DNA from 4 places in the Streptomyces sp. NBC_00659 genome. Region 3 is predicted to be linked to each of the others. Evidence: riboswitches for the same ligand, from Rfam matches in the RefSeq annotation. Region 3 holds a riboswitch; each other region holds the start of a gene.

Region 1 (4,636 bases), 880 kb from region 3:
CGCCGAAGCCGGGTGACGGGTGCCGCTTCTCGGTTCCGTGGCCGCGTTTCATGGACCTGCTCACGGCTGCCCGAGGCTGCCTGCGGCTGTCCGCGGCTGTCTCGTACGGTTTCGTGGCGCACTTCCCGAGGCGGGAGGAGTTCGTCTCTGCCCGGCCCAACGGGCGTGCCCGTCAACAGACTTGTCGATGCCCGGTCCCGATGGCCGGCGTGGTGCGGCACGGCGGCCGAGGCGGCCTGTCGGTGAGTTGGCCTTTGCCCAGGGGGTGTTGGGGAGTTGTGGTCGGTCGTGTGCGGGAAAGTCGGTGTGGACGGAAGTGGAGCGTGGGTGATCCGAAGCGGTCGCAACGCGCTTACCACCGTGCGGTGAACGGCGATGCTGACGGGATACCGGACGTCGTCCGGTTCAGGCCGGGCCGATGAGTCGTTCGATCCGTATTCTTCGGATCATGGCCGCTCCGACTGCATATTCACTCATCGCCACTGACCTGGACGGAACGCTGCTGCGCGGCGACGACACACTCTCCGACCGGTCACGTGCCGCGTTGGCGAAGGTGATCCGGGCAGGTGCCCGGCATCTCGTGGTCACGGGCCGACCCGCACCGCGCGTGCGACCGCTTCTCGACGAACTCGGCGGCGAGGGACTGGCGGTGTGCGGGCAGGGGGCGCAGCTGTACGACGCCGGCGCGGACCGCATGCTGTGGTCGGTGACCCTGGACAGGGAACTGGCGGAGACGGCGCTCGGCAAGATCGAGGCGGAGGTCGGGCTGCTGTACGCGGCGGTCGACCAGGACGGCGTGGACGGGCTGACGCTCATCGAGCCGGGCTATGTCATGCCGCATCCGACTCTGCCGGCGGTGCGGGTGCCGCGCCGGGACGACCTCTGGGCGGAGCCGATCAGCAAGGTGTTGCTCCGTCACCCCTCCTTGTCCGATGACGAGTTGGCGTCGGCGGCACGGGGAGTGGTCGGTTCGCTGGCGACGGTCACCATGTCCGGACCCGGCACCGTCGAACTCCAGCCATGCGGGGTGACCAAGGCGACGGGCCTGGCTCTCGCCGCGGCGCACCTCGGGCTCACCCCGGACGCGACGCTCGCCTTCGGTGACATGCCCAATGACATCCCGATGTTCGACTGGGCGGCCCGAGGTGTGGCGATGGCCAACGCCCATCCGGAACTGAAGGCGGTGGCCGACGAAATCACCCTGTCGAACGAGGACGACGGGATCGCTGTCGTGCTGGAGCGCCTCTTCGGCTTCTAGCGGCGTCGGCGCCCCCGCCCGGCGCACCCGCAAACGCACACCCGCGGACACGCCTGCCCGGCGCACCCGCGAACGCACACCCGCCGAGCCGTTCGGAGCGCACCCGCCGCCGCGCCCACGGACGCACACCGGCCGACGGGACCGCAACGCACCCGCCGACGGGCCGGGAAGGCGCCGTCGGCGGGTGCGGAGGAAGACGGGGTGCGGGGTGCGATCAGTAGGCGCCGTTGACGTTGTCCATCGAGCCGTACTTGTCGGCCGCGTAGTTGCAGGCCGCGGTGATGTTGGCGACCGGGTCGTAGATGTTCCACGACGTGCCGGCCACGTGGTACGCCTGGAACGTGGGGTCGATCACCTGGAGCAGGCCCTTGGAGGGGATGCCCGCGGCGGCGTTGGAGTCCCAGTTGTTGATGGCGTTGGGGTTGCCGGAGGACTCGCGCATCACGTTGCGGTGGATGCCGTCGTAGCTGCCCGGGATGCCGGCCTTGGCCATGACGTCCAGGGATTCCTTGATCCAGCCGTCGAGGTTGTTGGAGTACGTCTTGGCGGCGGCCTGGGTGACGGTGGTCGCCTTGGACTTGGCGACGGCGGCGGTCGCCTTCGCCGTGGTGCGGACGGTCGTCGACTTCAGCGTCTTCGTGCCCACGGTCAGCTTCAGGCCCGGACGGAGGTGGGCGGGGTTGTCACCGATGACCGCGCGGTTCGCCGCGTACAGCTTCTTCCAGCCGCCGCTCTTGGGGTACTTCTGCGCCACCTTGGAGAGCGTGTCGCCGGCGACCACCTTGTAGGTGACGAGCTGCACGTTGGGGACCACCGCGGTGTGGGCGGCCTGCGGGGCCTGCGCCGGGGTGGCGGCGCTGGCGCCGGTGGCGCTCACGAGCGGGAGTGCGAGGGCGATGCCGCCCGTTCCGGCGGCGATCATGCCCCGGGTGATGACGTTGGTCTTCTTGCGGCGGTGCTTGGCACGTACGGGCATGACGAAATGTCCTCTCCGACGCCTGCGAGGTGAGCTGTCGGGTTCGGGCGGGAGATGCCCGGCCGCGCTGTGGGCGCGGCTTCACCCCAAGCCGGTCCGGTGTGCCCGGATCGGCGGCTTACCTGTGGTTCCCCCGCTCCTGCCGTGCGTGGGTCGATGGGTTGCCGGGCGGCGGCAGGATTCGGCGATCCGCCCGGGGTCGACCAGAACGTATGCGAGAGCACATGTCCGAAACAAGATGAGATTTGACCGTGAAGATCGCTTTCTCCTGGTTAATGCGCGGGTAAAAAGTCCGATTGCGCCGGAATTGGATCCTCAACTTGCCTTTGGTGAACGGGTTGGTCCGGGAAGGGTGTGTCGCGGAAGTCCGGTTCGCCGGTGACTCAACTCACGAGACCAAAGAGCATCAAGGCGGCATGAGGGGTAATTCGGGCATTGCGCTTGCGGTGGGAGCCGCCGCCGAGCCCTTCGCTGGGTGCCGAGTGGCCCCTGGTGCGGCGGGAATTGTGGCGCGGGACACATCGCGGGGAACGCGGCCGCCCGGCGGCGGGAGCGCGGCCCGCACGCGAGCCGAAGCCGCCCAGAGGTAAGCCGAAGTCGCCCAGACGCGGTCTGGACCCGGGCCGGCGGGCGGTGAAGTGCGCCTCGCGTCACCGGTGTTCGGCGCGAGAGTGTCCTGCCGCCGTCCGGCGCGCGGCGATGTGCCGGGGCCCGCGCCGTGGGCGCGTCACGTCGGCCCGGGCCCGGGGCACGTGTGGATGCGTAGCGGTCCGAGGGGGTGAACTCCCGTGCCGGCGGGCCCAGTCAGCCGGCTGTGCGCGGGATGCGCTTCTCCCAGGTCCGGTGGAAGACGACCTCGTCGCCATCCTTGCGGACGAGTTCGTCGGTCGTGACGAAGTCCTGTGCGTCGCAGGTGATGGCGGAGACCGTCTCGACGCGGGCGTCCCACGGCAGGTCCGGGCGGTGCAGCCGGATCGACCAGGCCGAGTGGGCGCGGGCGGACAGCGGGTCCGAGGTGTCGATCGTGTACGTCTCCCGGGCCTCCTCCGTGCATTCGAGGCCGTCGGGGTACACGCGGGTGCCGCCGCGCCCCGGGTCCACCTAGAGGCGCCAGGTCTCCGCGGCCACGTCGCGCAGGACCAGACGCCGGGGGCGGGGCTCGTCCAGGGTCGCCGAGACGGTCACGCCGAGGGGCGCGAACTGCTCCGGTTCCTCGAAGGCGACCGAGGGGTCCGACTCCGTTGCCCGTACCGGGAGTTCCAGGACGCTGCCGATCGGCTCCAGGGTGAAACCCGCTTCCGAGCCCGGCTGGGGCCAGATCCAGGGCCAGTACGCGGAGGAGACGCCCAGCCGGATCCGGTGGCCCGCCGGGAACGCGTAGCCGATGGCGTTCAGGTCGAACACCACGTTCTCCGTGGTGCCCGGTTCCCAGGGGACCGCCCGGTCGGGGCCCCGGCGTGCCGAGAGGTTCAGGGTGCCCCGGGTGACGAGCGTGGACGCTCCGTCCGGGGCCACGTCGCGCAGCCGGGCGATCACCTGGCCCCTGGGTGACGCGGACGTCAGCCGCAGATTGACCCGGGGGCGGCCCGGTACCCAGGTCTCCTCCGGCACCTCGAACTCGAAGCACGCCGAGCGGGCGTCCTCCTCCCGCTGGTCCGGCGGCAGGTCGGCGTCGTCGCCGGAAGGGAACAGCCGGCCCGCTTCGACCCCCGTGTGCTGCGGGGAGCGGACCGGAAGCGGGGCGCCCTGGAGCGCGTACGCGACCGGGGTCACCGAGGGTGAGGGCCAGGCCGGGTCACCCACTCAGCGGCCGGGGATCCGCGCGTACACCGTCGCCGGAGGGTGCGCGTCCATCACGTACGAGCGCAGAAGGGGGACGGAGAGCGCGTCCGTCTCCTTGTCCCTGAGCCAGTGGTCCCACCAGCGCAGCGTCTCCTGGAGGAAGCCGATCGCCGGTCCCGGCGGCAGGCCCCGGTCCGGGTACTGGCGGGACCAGGGGCCGATGAGGCCGTGTACGCGATCCGGCGGCAGGTTCCGCACCAGGCGCAGCACCGTGTCGCGATGCGGGTCGTGCCGGCCGCCGACCGCGAGGACCGCGGCGCGGACGGCCCGTACTCCTTGCGGAGGCTGTCGTGGCGCCAGTACGTGTCCCTGGTCCGGTGCGCCGGCCAGGTGGGCGCGGCGGGGCCGATCGCCTCCAGTCGTTTCTCCCACATGCTCCGCCACATGCCCTCGCCCACGTGCGCGGGGTCCGGCGGGCGGGCGGCGAAGGCGAGCAGTCGGGCCGACCGGGCGTGCGTGTCGACGGCGAGGACGGAACCTCCCGCACGGTGCACGTCGTTGTCATAGAGGTCGTCGGTCGAGCAGACCGTGATGATCGCCTTGAGCGGCTCGGGCGCACG
Region 2 (4,636 bases), 2.3 Mb from region 3:
CGACGAGGAGCTCGCCCGGTTCGCCGAGGAGGGCCCCACGGCCGGTGAGATGGAGCGCGCCCAGGCCCAGTTGGAGCGCGAATGGCTCGACCGGCTCGGCACCGTGGCGGGCCGCGCCGACGAACTGTGCCGGTACGCCGTCCTGTTCGGCGACCCGCAGCTCGCCCTGACCGCCGTGCAGCGCGTTCTCGACGTCACGGCGGATGAGGTCCGGGAGGCCGCCAAGGCTCGCCTGCGCCCCGACAACCGCGCGGTGCTCGTCTACGAGCCGACCACCGCCGAAGCAGCCGACGCGGCTGACTCCGCCGACGAGACCGACGAGGAGGCGGCGAAGTGACCGAGCTCGCCACCATGGACTTCCACCCGCAGCCCCAGGCCGGCCAGCCGAAGCCGTGGGCGTTCCCCGCCCCCGAGCGGGGCACCCTGGACAACGGTCTGACCGTGCTGCGCTGCCATCGCCCCGGCCAGCAGGTCGTGGCCGTCGAGGTGAACCTCGACGCGCCGCTGGACGCCGAGCCGACGGGCCTGGACGGCATCGCCACGATCATGGCGCGCGCCTTCTCCGAGGGCACCGACAAGCACTCGGCCGAGGACTTCGCCGCCGAACTGGAGCGCTGCGGCGCCACGCTCGACGCGCACGCCGACCACCCCGGTGTGCGCCTGTCCCTCGAAGTGCCCGTCTCGCGCCTGGCCAAGGCCCTCGGCCTGCTCGCCGACGCGCTGCGGGCCCCCGCGTTCGCGGACAGCGAGGTCGAGCGGCTGGTGACCAACCGGCTGGACGAGATCCCGCACGAGACGGCCAATCCCGCCCGCCGTGCCGCCAAGGAGCTCTCCAAGGAGCTGTTCCCGGCGAGCGCGCGCATGGCGCGCCCGCGGCAGGGCACCGAGGAGACCGTCCAGAACATCGACTCGTCGGCCGTTCGCGCGTTCTACGAGAGGCACGTGCGCCCCGTCACGGCCACCGCCGTCGTCGTCGGTGACCTGACCGGTGTCGATCTCGACGAACTGCTCGCCGACACGCTCGGTTCCTGGACCGGCTCGGCCGCCCAGCCGCGCCCCGTGCCGCCGGTGAGCGCCGACGACACCGGCCGTGTGGTCATCGTCGACCGCCCCGGCGCCGTCCAGACGCAGCTGCTCATCGGCCGGGTCGGCGCCGACCGGCACGACCGCGTGTGGCCCGCGCAGGTCCTCGGCACCTACTGCCTCGGCGGCACCCTCACCTCGCGCCTGGACCGCGTCCTGCGCGAGGAGAAGGGCTACACCTACGGCGTGCGGGCGTTCGGACAGGTCCTGCGCTCCGCGCCGGACGGCACGGGCGCCGCGATGCTCGCCATCAGCGGCTCGATCGACACCCCCAACACCGGTCCTGCGCTCGACGACCTGTGGACGGTGCTGCGGACCCTCGCGGCCGAGGGCCTGACCGACGCGGAGCGCGACGTCGCCGTGCAGAACCTGGTGGGCGTCGCGCCCCTCAAGTTCGAGACGGCCGCGGCGGTCGCGAGCACGCTCGCGGACCAGGTCGAGCAGCACCTGCCGGACGACTATCAGGCGACGCTCTACCGGCAACTGGCCGCCACCGGCACCGTGGAGGCCACCGCGGCGGCCGTAAGCGCCTTCCCGACGGACCGTCTGGTGACCGTCCTGGTGGGCGACGCGGCGCAGATCGCGGAGCCGGTCAGGGCCCTCGGAATCGGTGAAGTCACCGTGGTGGCCGCCGAGTAGAGCCCGAGCGACGCGGGAGGGCCCTGACGGCTGAAGAGCCGTCAGGGCCCTCCTTTTTCCGGAAGCCGCTCCCAAGATGTCCGTATTCGTATGACGGTCACCCTTCTGCCCTGTGGGATGCGTTACAAAAATCGTGATCCGTTTGTTGTTCGAAAGTTGCCCCGCTTAGCGTCAGTGCGGCTGTTCGTCACGCAGTGCGCCGCGCCCGCGGCACCGGACAGTCATCGCCGAGTCCCCCATGACGCGAGTCAGGGGAGCCGGGGACCCACACGTAGTCCCTGGGGTGAATCGGACGCCCTCTCCGGAGGGGGCCCGTAGGAGACCTTCCTGCTCCGAACCCGTCAGCTAACCCGGTAGGCGAGAGGGAAGGAAAGGATCAGCCCCTACATGGCGTTCACCTGTGGCACCGGCAAGCACCGTCGTACGAGCCGCGTGCACAGCACGACCACCACGACCGCCGTCGGGGTCGCGGCGCTCACCACCACCGGTGTCATCGGAACCCTGGCCGCCCCCGCGTTCGCCGCGGAAGCCTCCGTCGAGCAGACCGGACTGACCCAGACCGTCACCCTCAACGACACGGTCGCCGACCAGATCGACGCCCAGGCCTTCGCGCAGCTGCGCGCCGCCGACGAGGCCGCCGCGCGCAAGCAGGCCGAGCAGACCGCGCGCAAGCAGGCCGCGGAGCAGGCACAGAAGCTGCGCGAGACCAAGGAGCGCGCCGCCCGCGAGGCCGAGCGCAAGCGCCTGAACACGTTCGTCATGCCGATCGCCGGTTCGTACGTCTCCACCGGCTACCAGGCCAGCAGCAGCCTCTGGTCCTCCGGCAGCCACACCGGCGTCGACTTCCACGCCGCGTCCGGCACCTCGGTCCACGCCGTCGGCTCCGGCACGGTCGTCACGGCCGGCTGGGGCGGCGCCTACGGCAATCAAGTCGTGATCAAGATGCACGACGGCACGTACACCATGTACGGCCACCTCTCGTCCATCGGTGTGTCCGTGGGGCAGACGGTCACTCCGGGGCAGCAGATCGCTCTGTCGGGGGACACCGGCAACACCACCGGTCCGCACCTTCACTTCGAGGCCCGTACGACCGCCGAGTACGGATCGGACATGGACCCGGTCGCGTACCTGCGCTCGCACGGCGTCAACGTCTGACGACCGCTTCGCGGCTTCTTCACCGCTTTCGATGCCCCGGCTCACCGAGCCGGGGCATCGTCGTTTCCGGATGCCGTCTGTCCAAAAAATATCCATGGATTCAGGCCTGCCATCGGAAATTCAGGCTTCCTGCAATAGAGTCACTGAACAAGCGTCAATCGACGGCGTTTCACGGGGATTAAAGCGGAGGTCGGTCATGCGTATTCCGGCGCACTCGGTGTGCACGGCGATCCGTGACGACATCGTCGCGGGTGTCTACGAGCGCGGCGGCCGTCTCACCGAGGAACTGCTCGCACGCCGATACGGCGTCTCGCGCGTCCCCGTGCGCGAGGCCCTGCGCACGCTGGAGGCCGAGGGGTTCGTGGTCACCCGCCGGCACGCGGGCGCGTGTGTCGCGGAGCCTTCCGAGCTGGAGGCCGCGGACCTCCTGGAGATGCGCATGCTGCTGGAACCGCTGGGTGCCGCGAGGGCCGCGCAGCGGCGCACGGAGGCCCACCTGAAGGTGCTGCGGGGTCTGGTCAGGCTGGGGCAGGAGCGCTCCAGGCGAGGCCACAGCGAGGATCTGCGCTCTTTGGGCGGCTGGTTCCACGAGACGCTCGCGCAGGCGTCCGGCAGCCCCGCGCTCACCTCGACGCTCGCCCAGCTGCGTCACAAGATCGCCTGGATGTACTCGGTGGAGGCGCCGGCCGACCCCGCGGAGTCCTGGGCGGAACACGGCGGCATCGTGGACGCGGTCGCCCGCGGGGACAGTGAGCGGGCCCGCGCGATCACGGCCCTGCACACCGAGCGCGCCACGGCCGCGCACCGGCTCCGATTTCCCGGCGGCGACCGGCCGGACCGTGTGAGAAGTTCGCAACATCCCGTAAACATGACGGGCCCGCGTCATTAACACGGGCGCCGTATACAAAGAGGGATATTCGGCAGGGGCTCATTTCTGATGCCCTTTTATGCGTGTGTCCGGAATTTCGGCGCACGCCATTCCCGTGGTCATGGCGCGAGGTCGTACGTGGCATGTGGGGAATTCCGAGCGAGGGTACGGAAAAACGGCCGAGCCGCGCCACCCGGCGAAGGGGGGCGCGGCTCGGCCGTGTGTGTCCGGGTGCCTCGTGGGCGGCTCAGACGGTCTCGGGGAGCTCGTCGAGTCCCTCGGCGACCAGCTTCGCCAGGCGGTCGAGAGCGGCATCCGCGCCCTCGGAGTCCGACGTGAGGACGATCTCCTCGCCGCCCTGGGCACCCAGGCCGAGGACCGCGAGCATGGAGGCCGCGTTGACGGGGTCCCCGTCGACCTTGGCGATCGTCACGGGGATGCCGGAGGCCGTGGCGGCCCGGACGAAGATGGAGGCGGGGCGGGCGTGGAGGCCCTCGGTCCAGCCGACGTTGACGCGGCGCTCAGCCATGTGATGCTGCCCTTCGGGTGTTCAAGGTTGTCTAGACCATTCTTTCATATCGCGAGGCGTGCCCGGACGGTCCCGGATCTCACCCGCCGCGGTGTCGGCCGAGGACCCGCTCCGACGCCCGTCACCCTCAGACTGCCTCGCGCCGTTGTCGTACGCGAGCCGTACTCTGGGGCCCATGCAGACCTCGGCGGACCGGCACGAGTACCCAGCCCACTGGGAGGCCGACGTGGTGCTGCGCGACGGCGGCACCGCACGCATCAGACCCATCACCGTCGACGATGCCGAACGCCTGGTCAGCTTCTACGAACAGGTGTCGGACGAGTCGAAGTACTACCGCTTCTTCGCGCCCTATCCGCGGCTGT
Region 3 (4,636 bases):
CCAGCCAGGCGAGGGCGACCGTCGGGACGGCGACGCCGTGGGCCGCGGCGATCTCGTCGAGGGCGGCGAGGACCAGCGGCCCGCGTTCCGTGTCGAGGTGCTTGGCCGCGCCCGCGGCCCGGGCCGAGTCGACCGTCGTACCGGGGCGGTACTTGCCGGTGAGGAAACCGGAGGCGAGCGCGAAGTACGGGACGGCGGCCAGACCGGCCCGGGAGGCGACCTCCAGCAGGGAGCCCTCGTAGGTGTCGCGCGAGACGAGGTTGTAGTGCGGCTGGAGCGCGACATACCGCGCGAGGCCCTCGCGGTCGGAGAACTCCAGGGACTCCCGCAGCCGCTCCGGAGAGATGTTGGAGGCGGCGATGTGCCGCACCTTGCCGGCCGTCACCAGCTCGTCGAGGGCGCCGATGATCTCTTCGACCGGCACGTCCGGCTTGTCGAAGTGCGTGTAGTAGAGGTCGATGTGGTCGGTGCCCAGGCGGCGCAGCGACGCGTCGGCCGCGGCCTTGATGTTGGCGCCGGACAGACCCGGGTACGCGGGGTGCTGGCTGACCTTGGTGGCGACCACGATGTCCTCGCGGTTGCCGCGGGTCCTCAGCCACTTGCCGATGATGGTCTCGGACTCGCCGCCCTCGTTGCCCTCGATCCAGGCGGAGTACGAGTCGGCCGTGTCGAGGAAGTTGCCTCCGGCGGCCGCGTAGGCGTCGAGCACGGCGAAGGACCGGGTCTCGTCGGCCGTCCAGCCGAAGACGTTGCCCCCGAGGGAGAGCGGGAAGACCTCGAGGTCGGACGAACCGAGCTTGCGAAGAGAAGTCATGTACGGGTTCAACACCCGTCCCGGATGGATGTATTCCGCAATCACCTGGGCCGGCGGGCCGTCGCCCGCGCCCGGACGACCGACAGCCCTGACGTCGGGGGGGTTGACGTCAGGGCTGCCGGAGATCGGAAATCAGGGGTTGAGGCCCTTGCTCTGGAGCCACGCCATCGGGTCGATGCCGGTGGCGGCGCCGCCGGGGTGCACTTCGAGGTGCAGGTGCGCCCCGGTGACATTGCCCGTCGCGCCCACGCGTCCGATGACATCACCGGTGGCGACCTTCTGGCCCACGCTGGCACTGATGGACGACTGGTGGCAGAACCAGAGCTCCGTACCGTCGTCGAGGGTGAGGATCGTGCGGTAGCCGTACGAGCCGGCCCAGCCGGCCTCCGTGATGGTGCCGCTGTGGACCGCCTTGATGAGCGTGCCGGTGGGTGCCGCGAAGTCGAGTCCGGTGTGGTAGCCGGAGGACCACAGGGCACCGGCCTCGCCGAAGGTCGAGGTCAAGGTGTAGGAGGACGTCGGCAGCGTGTAGCTCTTGGCGAGTTCGGCGAGGCGCTCCTGCTCGGCCTTCGCCTTGGCCGCCTCCTCCGCCTTCTCCTTCGCGGCGTCGGCCTTGGCCTCGGCTTCGTTCTGCTGCTTGGCGGCGAGGTCGACGGCCTTCTTCGCGGCGGCCGTCTGGGCGGCCTGCTGCGTGGCGGTGTCGGCCTGGTTCTGCTGCGCCTGGGCCTGCTGCATGATGCGGTCGCGCAGCGCCTCACCGGCGTCGGTGGTGCCCTGGGCCTCGTCGACGGTGGTCAGACCGGCGCTGGTGAGCGGGGTCGCGGAGCCCTTGGGAGTGCTGGATCCGCCGTCCGAGATCAGGGCCTTCGCCGAATCGGTGACCGACGACAGGTCGGGCAGCGAGATCGAGACGGGCGGCTTGCCCGGAGCGGCGCTGGCGATACCACCCGCACCGACGGCGGCTATGACGCCGACGCCGAGAACCGTGGAGCTGCGGGCGAGTCCTCCGCCGCGCTGCTTGCCCGTGCGGTGCCGGCCGCGGACGGGAGCGACGGAATCCGCGGTGGGATTCCACTCCTCCCAGGGTCCCTCGTCCTTGCCGTAGCCGAAGGTGTGTGTTTCGTTCGGCGCGAACGAGGTTGGCTGAGCGGGCCGGTTGGACGCCACGTGGGCGCACTCCTTTCCTTCCTTGCCGCCTACCGGGTTAGCTGACGGGTTCGGAGCAGGAAGGTCTCCTACGCGCGTACGGCCACCGTGTTTCCACGGCGGAATACGCCCGATTCACCCCACGAGTTGGTTCCCCGGTTCCCTTACGGGATTCGGCGCGTGCGCACGGAGCCGCCTCTTGTGACGGTTGTGACGACCGCGCTGCGTTATCGAACGTTAATAGACCCAGGCACCGAATTCCAAGCTGTTCCGACTGATCATTAACGGCTCTTGGCCAGGACTTTGGGGTCATGAGCGATGAAAAACGGGCGAGTTGACCTCATGGTGTCGACACGGGTTTTTCTGACAGTAAGTCAGGTGCTAGGCGGAGGGACACGGTCCGGTCACCGCTCGTGACCGAGCCCGGAAAAAGCCGTCGCCCAGGGGGTGAAACACCTCCCGGACAACGCGCGGCTCCCTCGGCGAGCACACCCGTCACGGGCGCCGGACGGCGAGCAGTGCCATGTCGTCCGTCAACGCGCCGCCCGTGTGCAGGCGGGCCGCCTCGAAGAGGGCGGCCAGCAGCGCGTCGGGGCAGGGAAAGACCCGTCCGGCCAGCCAGACGGCCGGATCGAAGAACTCCCCGCGCGCGTCACGGGCCTCGGACAGTCCGTCGGTGTGCAGCAGCAGCGTCGTCCCGCGCGGAAATCCCTCCCGCACCGTCGGGGCGGGCAGGCTTCCCAGTTCACTCATCCCGAGGGGCAGCGCGAAGGACTCGGCGGTAAGGGTGAGAAGCGTGCCGTCGGGATGCAGCAGCAGGGGCGGCGGGTGACCGCGGTTGACGACGCGTACGACGTCCTCGCCGTGCGGGATCTCGGCGAGGACCGCGGTCGTGAACCCCTCGGCCGCGTCGACGCTGTCGCGCCGGGTGCCCGCGCGCGTCAGCGCCCGCTCCAGCCGCTCCGCGACGCCCTCCAGGGTCGCCTCCTGCTCGGCCGCCTCCCGGAACGCCCCGACCACCGTCGCGACCGTGGCCACCGCGGTCATCCCCTTCCCCCGTACGTCCCCGACGACCAGCCGTACGCCGTGCGGGGAGTCCTGCACGGCGTACAGGTCCCCGCCGATGAACGCGTCCTCCTGCGCCGCCTCGTACCGGGCCGCGACCTCCAGTCCGGCGATCCGCGCCTCGGGCTCGGGCAGCACGGCACGCTGCGCGAACTCGGCGATCTCCCGGACGGAGGCGAGCCGTTCGTCGCCGCGCCGGACGACCGTGTTGATGAGGACGGCGAGGACCGCGGCCATCGCCACGGTGACCACCTCGGTGACCGCGTCGACCTGAAGGACGATGCCGAGGACGAGGTGGGTGATGATCACGGCGCCGACGGCGAGGGCGCCGGCGAGAACGGTTCCGCGCGGCGAATAGAGGGGTGCGGCGACCAGGGGCGCGGCCGCGAACAGGGGGGTCGCGGTGAATTCCGACGGGGTGAGGTAGTCGTAGACGACCCCGGCGGCGACGAACAGCACGGGCAGGGCCCGGACGAAGGCGCGTGCGTACACGATCCCGCGCGGCTCCGCCACCGCCGCCGGACCGGGCGGCAAAAGGCTCCCGGACCCACGGACACCGCGGGACAGCCGGTCGGCCCGGTCACGGGGCCGTCCGGTCCGCCGCTCGCCTCCTGGCTGCCCCGCCACCCGTCCAGAAGACCCGGTACGGGGGCGGCGGGCGACCGGTGTGGCCCGACCGGGGGAGGACACCGCCTGCCGGAGCGAACCGGGACCGGCACGAAGAACCGCGCGAACCGGGAGCGGCACGAAGAACCACGGCCGGAAGAAGGCGAAAGCGGCCGAAAGGAAGCGGAAGAAGCCGGAAAAGAGCCCGGAGCAGTCGGCGGAACCGGCGGGGGCAAACACCAAGGGCCGGAACTCGTGAATCCGAGTTCCGGCCCTTGGCCTTCAGTAGCGGGGACAGGATTTGAACCTGCGACCTCTGGGTTATGAGCCCAGCGAGCTACCGAGCTGCTCCACCCCGCGTCGTTGAAACCAGTGTACGCCATCCGCGGGACCCGAAGCACACGCGTTGAACGTGCCCCTCCAGCGGCGCGGGCACCCGGCTTCTCCCCTGCTGCTCCCCGGCTTCTACCCCGCCACCAGATGCCGGTTGGGGGCCTTGGCGCGGTCCGCGTACTCGGGAAGGACGGCGACCTCGGCGCCCGCGGCGGCGAGGAGCCCGTTCCCGTCGGCGTCCCTGACGAACGTGTCGGGCTCGCGCCAGGCGGTGACGACCCGTCGCACACCGGCGTCCAGGATGAGCCGGGCGCACGGCGCGGGCCGGGAGGCGCGGTGGGCGCACGGTTCCAGGCTGCTGTAGACGGTGGCGGCGGCCAGCCGGGGATCGGCCGGGTCGATCTTGGCGAGGGCGGCCTCCTCGGCGTGCACGACGGGATCGCCGCCCTCGCGGGAGTGACCCCGGGCCAGCTCGGTCCCGTCGGCCGCGACCACGACGGCGCCCACGCTGAAGGCGGTCTTCGAGGGCGGGCACAGCTCCGCCAGCTCACAGGCGAGCTCCAGCCACCGCCGGTCCGCGGCGGAGGCGAGCGAGCCGGCGCCGGGCGCGGTGGGGACGTAGCGGATGAGCACGACGTCGCCGACGGGCCGCGTCTCCACCAGCCGCATCCG
Region 4 (4,636 bases), 3.9 Mb from region 3:
GGTGCGCGTAGGGCCACAGCTCGGTCATCGCGATCGGCGCGTAGCCCACGCACACGGCGGACACGGCGATGACGGCGAGGCGGCGCCAGGTGGTGCCCGTGGGACGACGCACGACGACTCCCTGCTCGTGGCCGCGGCCCGGCCATCGATAGTCTCGTTTGGACTATCGAGACGGTAGGGCCGTCCACCGCCGGGGTCAACGGTCTGTCGTGTCCTCGTCCCGGCGCTGCACCCATTGCCAGAAGTCGATCATCATCCGCTCGTACCGGATTCCGAACTCCAGCGCGTCCCGCTGCCCGCGCGTCAGCAATTCCCCGACGGTCCCGGCGAGTTCCTCGTACTCGCCCAGGGTCCGACGGTGCTCACCGAGCTGTACGGGACCGAGCACGGCGGGCTCGCCACCGAACCACAGCTTGAGGATGCCGCGCTCACGAGCCTCCACCGGGACGAACGCGGGGTCGTCGAGCCAGCCCCTCAGGGCAGCCCTGCCCTGGTCCGTCAGCGTCAGCACCCTGCGGTTGCGGCCGCTCTCCTGCCGCACCTGGGAGAGCATCCCGGCGTCGAGGAGACGGTCGCACTGCGCGTACACCTGCGCGTGCGGCACCGACCAGAAGGGCGCGACCGTCCGCGCCGCCTCCCCTTTCACGTCGTACGCGCTGGCCTCGCCCAGCTTCTCGATGATGCCGAGGACGAGATACGAGGCGGTGGTCAACCGAGCGTCAGCCATGGGGCGACCGTATCGCCACACGATCACCGGGCGGCAGGCACCGCCGGGCACGCCCACCGCACCGCCGGCTCCGCCCGACGCGAAGAAGATCCGGGTGCCCGGCACAATGCGGGGTATACGGGCGATCACGCAACCGACCGCACTTCAGGCCCCCGCGCCGGCCGCACTAGGAGCTCCTGTGACCACCTACGTCATCACCGTTCCCGGGACATTCGTCCACGGCCTGTCGGACGCCTCCCGCGCCGACGTGGAGCGCAGGCTTCGCCCCCAGGACCCGCAGAACACGGACCTGGGCGAGAGCGAGGAACTGAGCCTGCTGACCGTCGACGAGGACCACAGGTTCTCCGTCCGGCTCGAGGTCGAGGCGGCGGACCGGAGAAGCGCCGAGGCCGAAGCCGTGCGGCTCGTCTCCGGCGCACTCCTGGACAGCGGCCTGTCCCCCGACGACGCCCCGCTGGGGCCTGCCGCCGTCACGGGGATCGACAGCGAGTTCTGACGGCGCGCCGCCGCGCCCGCCCTCGCGGACGACGGCACTCCACGAGCGGCCGGTACACCCCGGACGGCGGTACGCCCCTGAGCCGGGCCGGATCTCAGACCGGGCGTACGACGCTGTGGATGGCCGCCTGTCCGGCGTATTCGACCGACTCCTCGGTGATCCGCGCTCCGGGACTCGGGGCGTGGACCATCATGCCGTCACCCACGTAGAGGCCGACGTGACTCACGTTGGCGTGGAAGAAGACCAGGTCACCCGGCTGCATGGCGCCGAGGGCGACCGCCGGGCCGACCTGTGCCTGGTCCTGTGTCGCACGGGGAAGCATGACCCCGGCGCTCTTCCAGGACGCCTGTGTGAGCCCGGAGGGGTCGTACGAACCGGGTCCGGACGCTCCCCACACGCAGGGTCTGCCGACCTGAGCGCGGGCGAAGGCGACCGCCTCCGCGGCCCTGCTGTCGGGCCCGACGACCGGCGGGGCGGCGGGCGCGACGAGACTGTCGATACTGAACCCGGGGTTCGTGTCGACGGCTCCGGGAGCGGCGGGCCAGGCCTGCTGATTGCCGGCCGTCCACAACGCCTGCCGCCAGGCGTCGTCGGCCGGCGGGGGCGCCGGCTGGTTCGCCGGGGGCACGGGGGCCGGCTGATACGCGGCGGGAGCCGGCGCCGGCTCGTACACCGGAGGCTGAGGCACCGGCTCACTCACCGGGGGCATCGGAGCCGGCTGGTACGCGCTGGGACGGGCCGCCGTCTCGTACGCGAGGGGCAGGAGCACCGACTTGTACTCGGAGGGCGGGGGCGGCGGCTCGTACCCGAGGGGCAGGAGGACCGACTTGTACTCGCCGGCCGGGGGCGCCGCCTCGTACGCCCCGGGCATGGAGCCCGTGTCGAAGACCGTGGGCATGGGCGCCTGCCGAGGTGCCGCGGGCTGGGGCGTGGGCTCGTACGGGGCGGGCTGGGGCGCCGGCTGGAACACGGGTGCCTGACCGACCGAGGGGAACGTGCCGGTCTGGCCGACCGTCGGGAAGGAGCCCGTCTGACCCACCGACGGGAAGGAGCCCGTCTGACCCACCGACGGGAAGGAGCCCGTCTGACCCACCGACGGGAACGAACCCGTCTGACCCACCGACGCAAAGGACGGGAGCCGGGGTTCCTCCACCGGCCTGTACTCGATCGCCGGGGCCTGCGCGACGGGCATGCTCTGCCGTGCCGCGTGCCGTGCCATCAGCTCCTGTGCGGCGGCGAGCTTGCGCCGGGCGGTCTGCTTCTTGACGTGCAGCGACGGCTTCTGTGAGGCGGCCTCCGGAGCGGACCCCGCGGGAAGCGCCGCACGGCCCGCGGCCTCGGCTCCCGGTGCCGGGGCGGAACCGGCCGCCGGACCCGCGGTCAGCTCCAGGACGGGGCGCGCGGCCGGCTCCGAAGCCGGACCGGCGGTCAGCTCGCGCATCGGTGCCGCCGTCAACTCGGCGACAGGCCGGACGATCTGCTCCAGCTGATACACCGTCGGAAGCTCCCCCGCGGACCCCTTGGGGCCCTTCGCACCCTCCCTCGGACGGGCGCTCTCGCCGCCACGCTCCGACTGCCTGTCGGCCGGAAGGGTGGCCGGAGCCGAGGGTCCGTACCGGGAGCGTGCCCCGTCGTACAGCTGCCGCATCAGATCGTCCTGGGCGGGATCGGAACCCCCGCCCCCCTGACCGGCGCCCCGTCGAATCGGCCTGCGGGTGGAGTTCGCCGAGGCGCGGGTCCCGTTGAATTTACCGGTGGCGAGTTCCGCCTGGTCGTAGAGGGACGAGAGCCGTCGGGCGACTTCTTCGCCGCTGGGCGGGGTGCGTTCCGGCGCCATGGAGTGGTGCTCCTTCCGTCGTCCGCCTACCGGGTTAGCTGTCGGGTTCGGGCGGACGATTCCGGAAGGTATGCCCTACGACCCCTGCCCCGTAAGGCAGTTGGCCGATTCACCCCAAGTTCGGTGGGTCCCCGGCTCCAGCTGCCACGAGGACAGGCAGGATTCGGCGGAGGCCGCGCCGCCCGGCGAGCTCCGCCGGAGGGAGTCGGGCGGCCCGGTCGCCAACTTAGCCATGTTGTGCACCCGATGTGAAGATCCACGTCCCAGATGTCCGATACATTTTCGTGACCTTCATCGCATCACCTCGCAGCGCGACGGTGAGGACACGGGCCGTGCTCGAAAAGGCCGCTGAGCAAGGACGTTGGGCAGTCGGGGCCCGATGACCGTCCCGGCCCCGCCCCGGACCCCCGCTCGGCCGGACCGCCCCGCTCCACCTCGATTGCCGGCCGACCCGCACGGGGCCGGCCCGTCCAGGTCCGCCGGTCACCCGCCCAGCCGCCCCGGATGTGTCGAAAGCGTGCACAGAACTGACGTTCCCTGGCATGTCGTTCGACATCGACGGCACCCACTGGTCACACCTTGACCAGTTCTGGCCGAGCTGGCCGGATGACCACTGCGGCAACGTGCCGGCCGTACCTTCGAGGCACGTCAGACCACGAGAGCGAGTCGAGGATCCCCACGTGCACGATGCGCCGATCTATGCCCAACTGATCTCCGAACGCGGCGACATACCGACGCTCGTGCGAAGCGAGGCCCGTCGGCTGCAACGCGACTTCGAGTGGATCCTCAGCTGGGATCCGTCGACGGGCGCCCCGCTTCCCGCGTCCACCGCACGGCCGTCGTCCGGCGCCCGACGCCCCTTCGCCCCCACCCCGGATCCCGACGACCGGCTCGACACACGCGGCCCCTGACGGCCGGCCGAACGCGACCGGAGGCCGAGGACCGGCCGGACACACCTGGCGGCCGACGACCGTCGAACGCCGACCGGTGACCGTCTGCTCCATCGGCCGGCAGGTCCCGGGCGGCCGATGGAGCAGCTCGTCCCGACGGGCTGTTAAAGGACGCCGGGTTCGCAGCCCGGCCGTTCGGCGGGGAACGGGTCGAGCCCAGCGCCGATCCGGGTCACCAGATCGGCGACCGTCGCACCCGTGGCCCTGTGCCAGGTCCCCGCGCGCCGGAGCATGGCGTGGTCACCGCCCTCGACCCGCACGGCGCTCGCGGAGGATCCCGCCTCCGCGGCCCGGCGGACGAGGGCGAACGACTCCGCGGGGTCGGTGACCCGGTCCCGGTCGCCGTGCAGCACGATGACGCGTTTGCCCCGGAGGTGGGCCACCGGCTCACCCTCCGGGCACCAGGGCGCCAGCGCCACCACGGCCCGGACCTGGGGCGCGGCCGCGGCCCGCAGGGCGGCGCGCCCGCCCATCGAATGGCCCACGAGCACGACGGGCACCTCCCCCACCAGAGCGGCGAGTTCGTCCAGTGCCCGCAGAACGTCGGCGACGGGGTCGGCGTCCACGCCGTTCCACCCCCGGTAGCGGTAGCGCACCTGCCCGACGAACGCGTTCCCGTCCGGCAG

Evidence for each region. A riboswitch is a leader RNA that binds a small molecule or an ion and turns the genes downstream of it on or off. The one in region 3 is predicted to bind cyclic di-AMP.
Region 1: it holds a riboswitch for cyclic di-AMP, as region 3 does, so the genes downstream of both, OG410_RS24410 (transglycosylase SLT domain-containing protein) here and OG410_RS20350 (M23 family metallopeptidase) in region 3, are expected to answer to the same signal.
Region 2: it holds a riboswitch for cyclic di-AMP, as region 3 does, so the genes downstream of both, OG410_RS30570 (M23 family metallopeptidase) here and OG410_RS20350 (M23 family metallopeptidase) in region 3, are expected to answer to the same signal.
Region 4: it holds a riboswitch for cyclic di-AMP, as region 3 does, so the genes downstream of both, OG410_RS42510 (NlpC/P60 family protein) here and OG410_RS20350 (M23 family metallopeptidase) in region 3, are expected to answer to the same signal.

What each region holds. Positions count from the first base shown of each region.
Region 1 is NZ_CP109031.1:5,588,832-5,593,467, forward strand. It holds gene OG410_RS24405 (HAD family hydrolase) at 449-1,258, shown strand; gene OG410_RS24410 (transglycosylase SLT domain-containing protein) at 1,473-2,234, opposite strand; cyclic di-AMP (ydaO/yuaA leader) riboswitch at 2,239-2,399, opposite strand; partial or broken gene OG410_RS24415 (CocE/NonD family hydrolase) at 3,039-4,636, opposite strand, start outside.
Region 2 is NZ_CP109031.1:6,991,794-6,996,429, forward strand. It holds gene OG410_RS30560 (M16 family metallopeptidase) at 1-337, shown strand, start outside; gene OG410_RS30565 (M16 family metallopeptidase) at 334-1,722, shown strand; cyclic di-AMP (ydaO/yuaA leader) riboswitch at 1,938-2,097, shown strand; gene OG410_RS30570 (M23 family metallopeptidase) at 2,110-2,877, shown strand; gene OG410_RS30575 (GntR family transcriptional regulator) at 3,074-3,766, shown strand; gene OG410_RS30580 (HPr family phosphocarrier protein) at 3,993-4,274, opposite strand; gene OG410_RS30585 (bifunctional acetate--CoA ligase family protein/GNAT family N-acetyltransferase) at 4,450-4,636, shown strand, end outside.
Region 3 is NZ_CP109031.1:4,705,423-4,710,058, forward strand. It holds gene OG410_RS20345 (aldo/keto reductase) at 1-814, opposite strand, end outside; gene OG410_RS20350 (M23 family metallopeptidase) at 947-1,981, opposite strand; cyclic di-AMP (ydaO/yuaA leader) riboswitch at 1,993-2,149, opposite strand; gene OG410_RS20355 (PP2C family protein-serine/threonine phosphatase) at 2,456-3,592, opposite strand; tRNA gene OG410_RS20360 (tRNA-Met) at 3,918-3,991, opposite strand; gene OG410_RS20365 (dihydrofolate reductase family protein) at 4,097-4,636, opposite strand, start outside.
Region 4 is NZ_CP109031.1:842,709-847,344, forward strand. It holds gene OG410_RS03470 (DUF2306 domain-containing protein) at 1-112, opposite strand, end outside; gene OG410_RS03475 (PadR family transcriptional regulator) at 197-727, opposite strand; gene OG410_RS03480 (hypothetical protein) at 906-1,223, shown strand; gene OG410_RS42510 (NlpC/P60 family protein) at 1,318-3,060, opposite strand; cyclic di-AMP (ydaO/yuaA leader) riboswitch at 3,068-3,239, opposite strand; gene OG410_RS03490 (hypothetical protein) at 3,603-3,971, shown strand; gene OG410_RS03495 (dienelactone hydrolase family protein) at 4,115-4,636, opposite strand, start outside.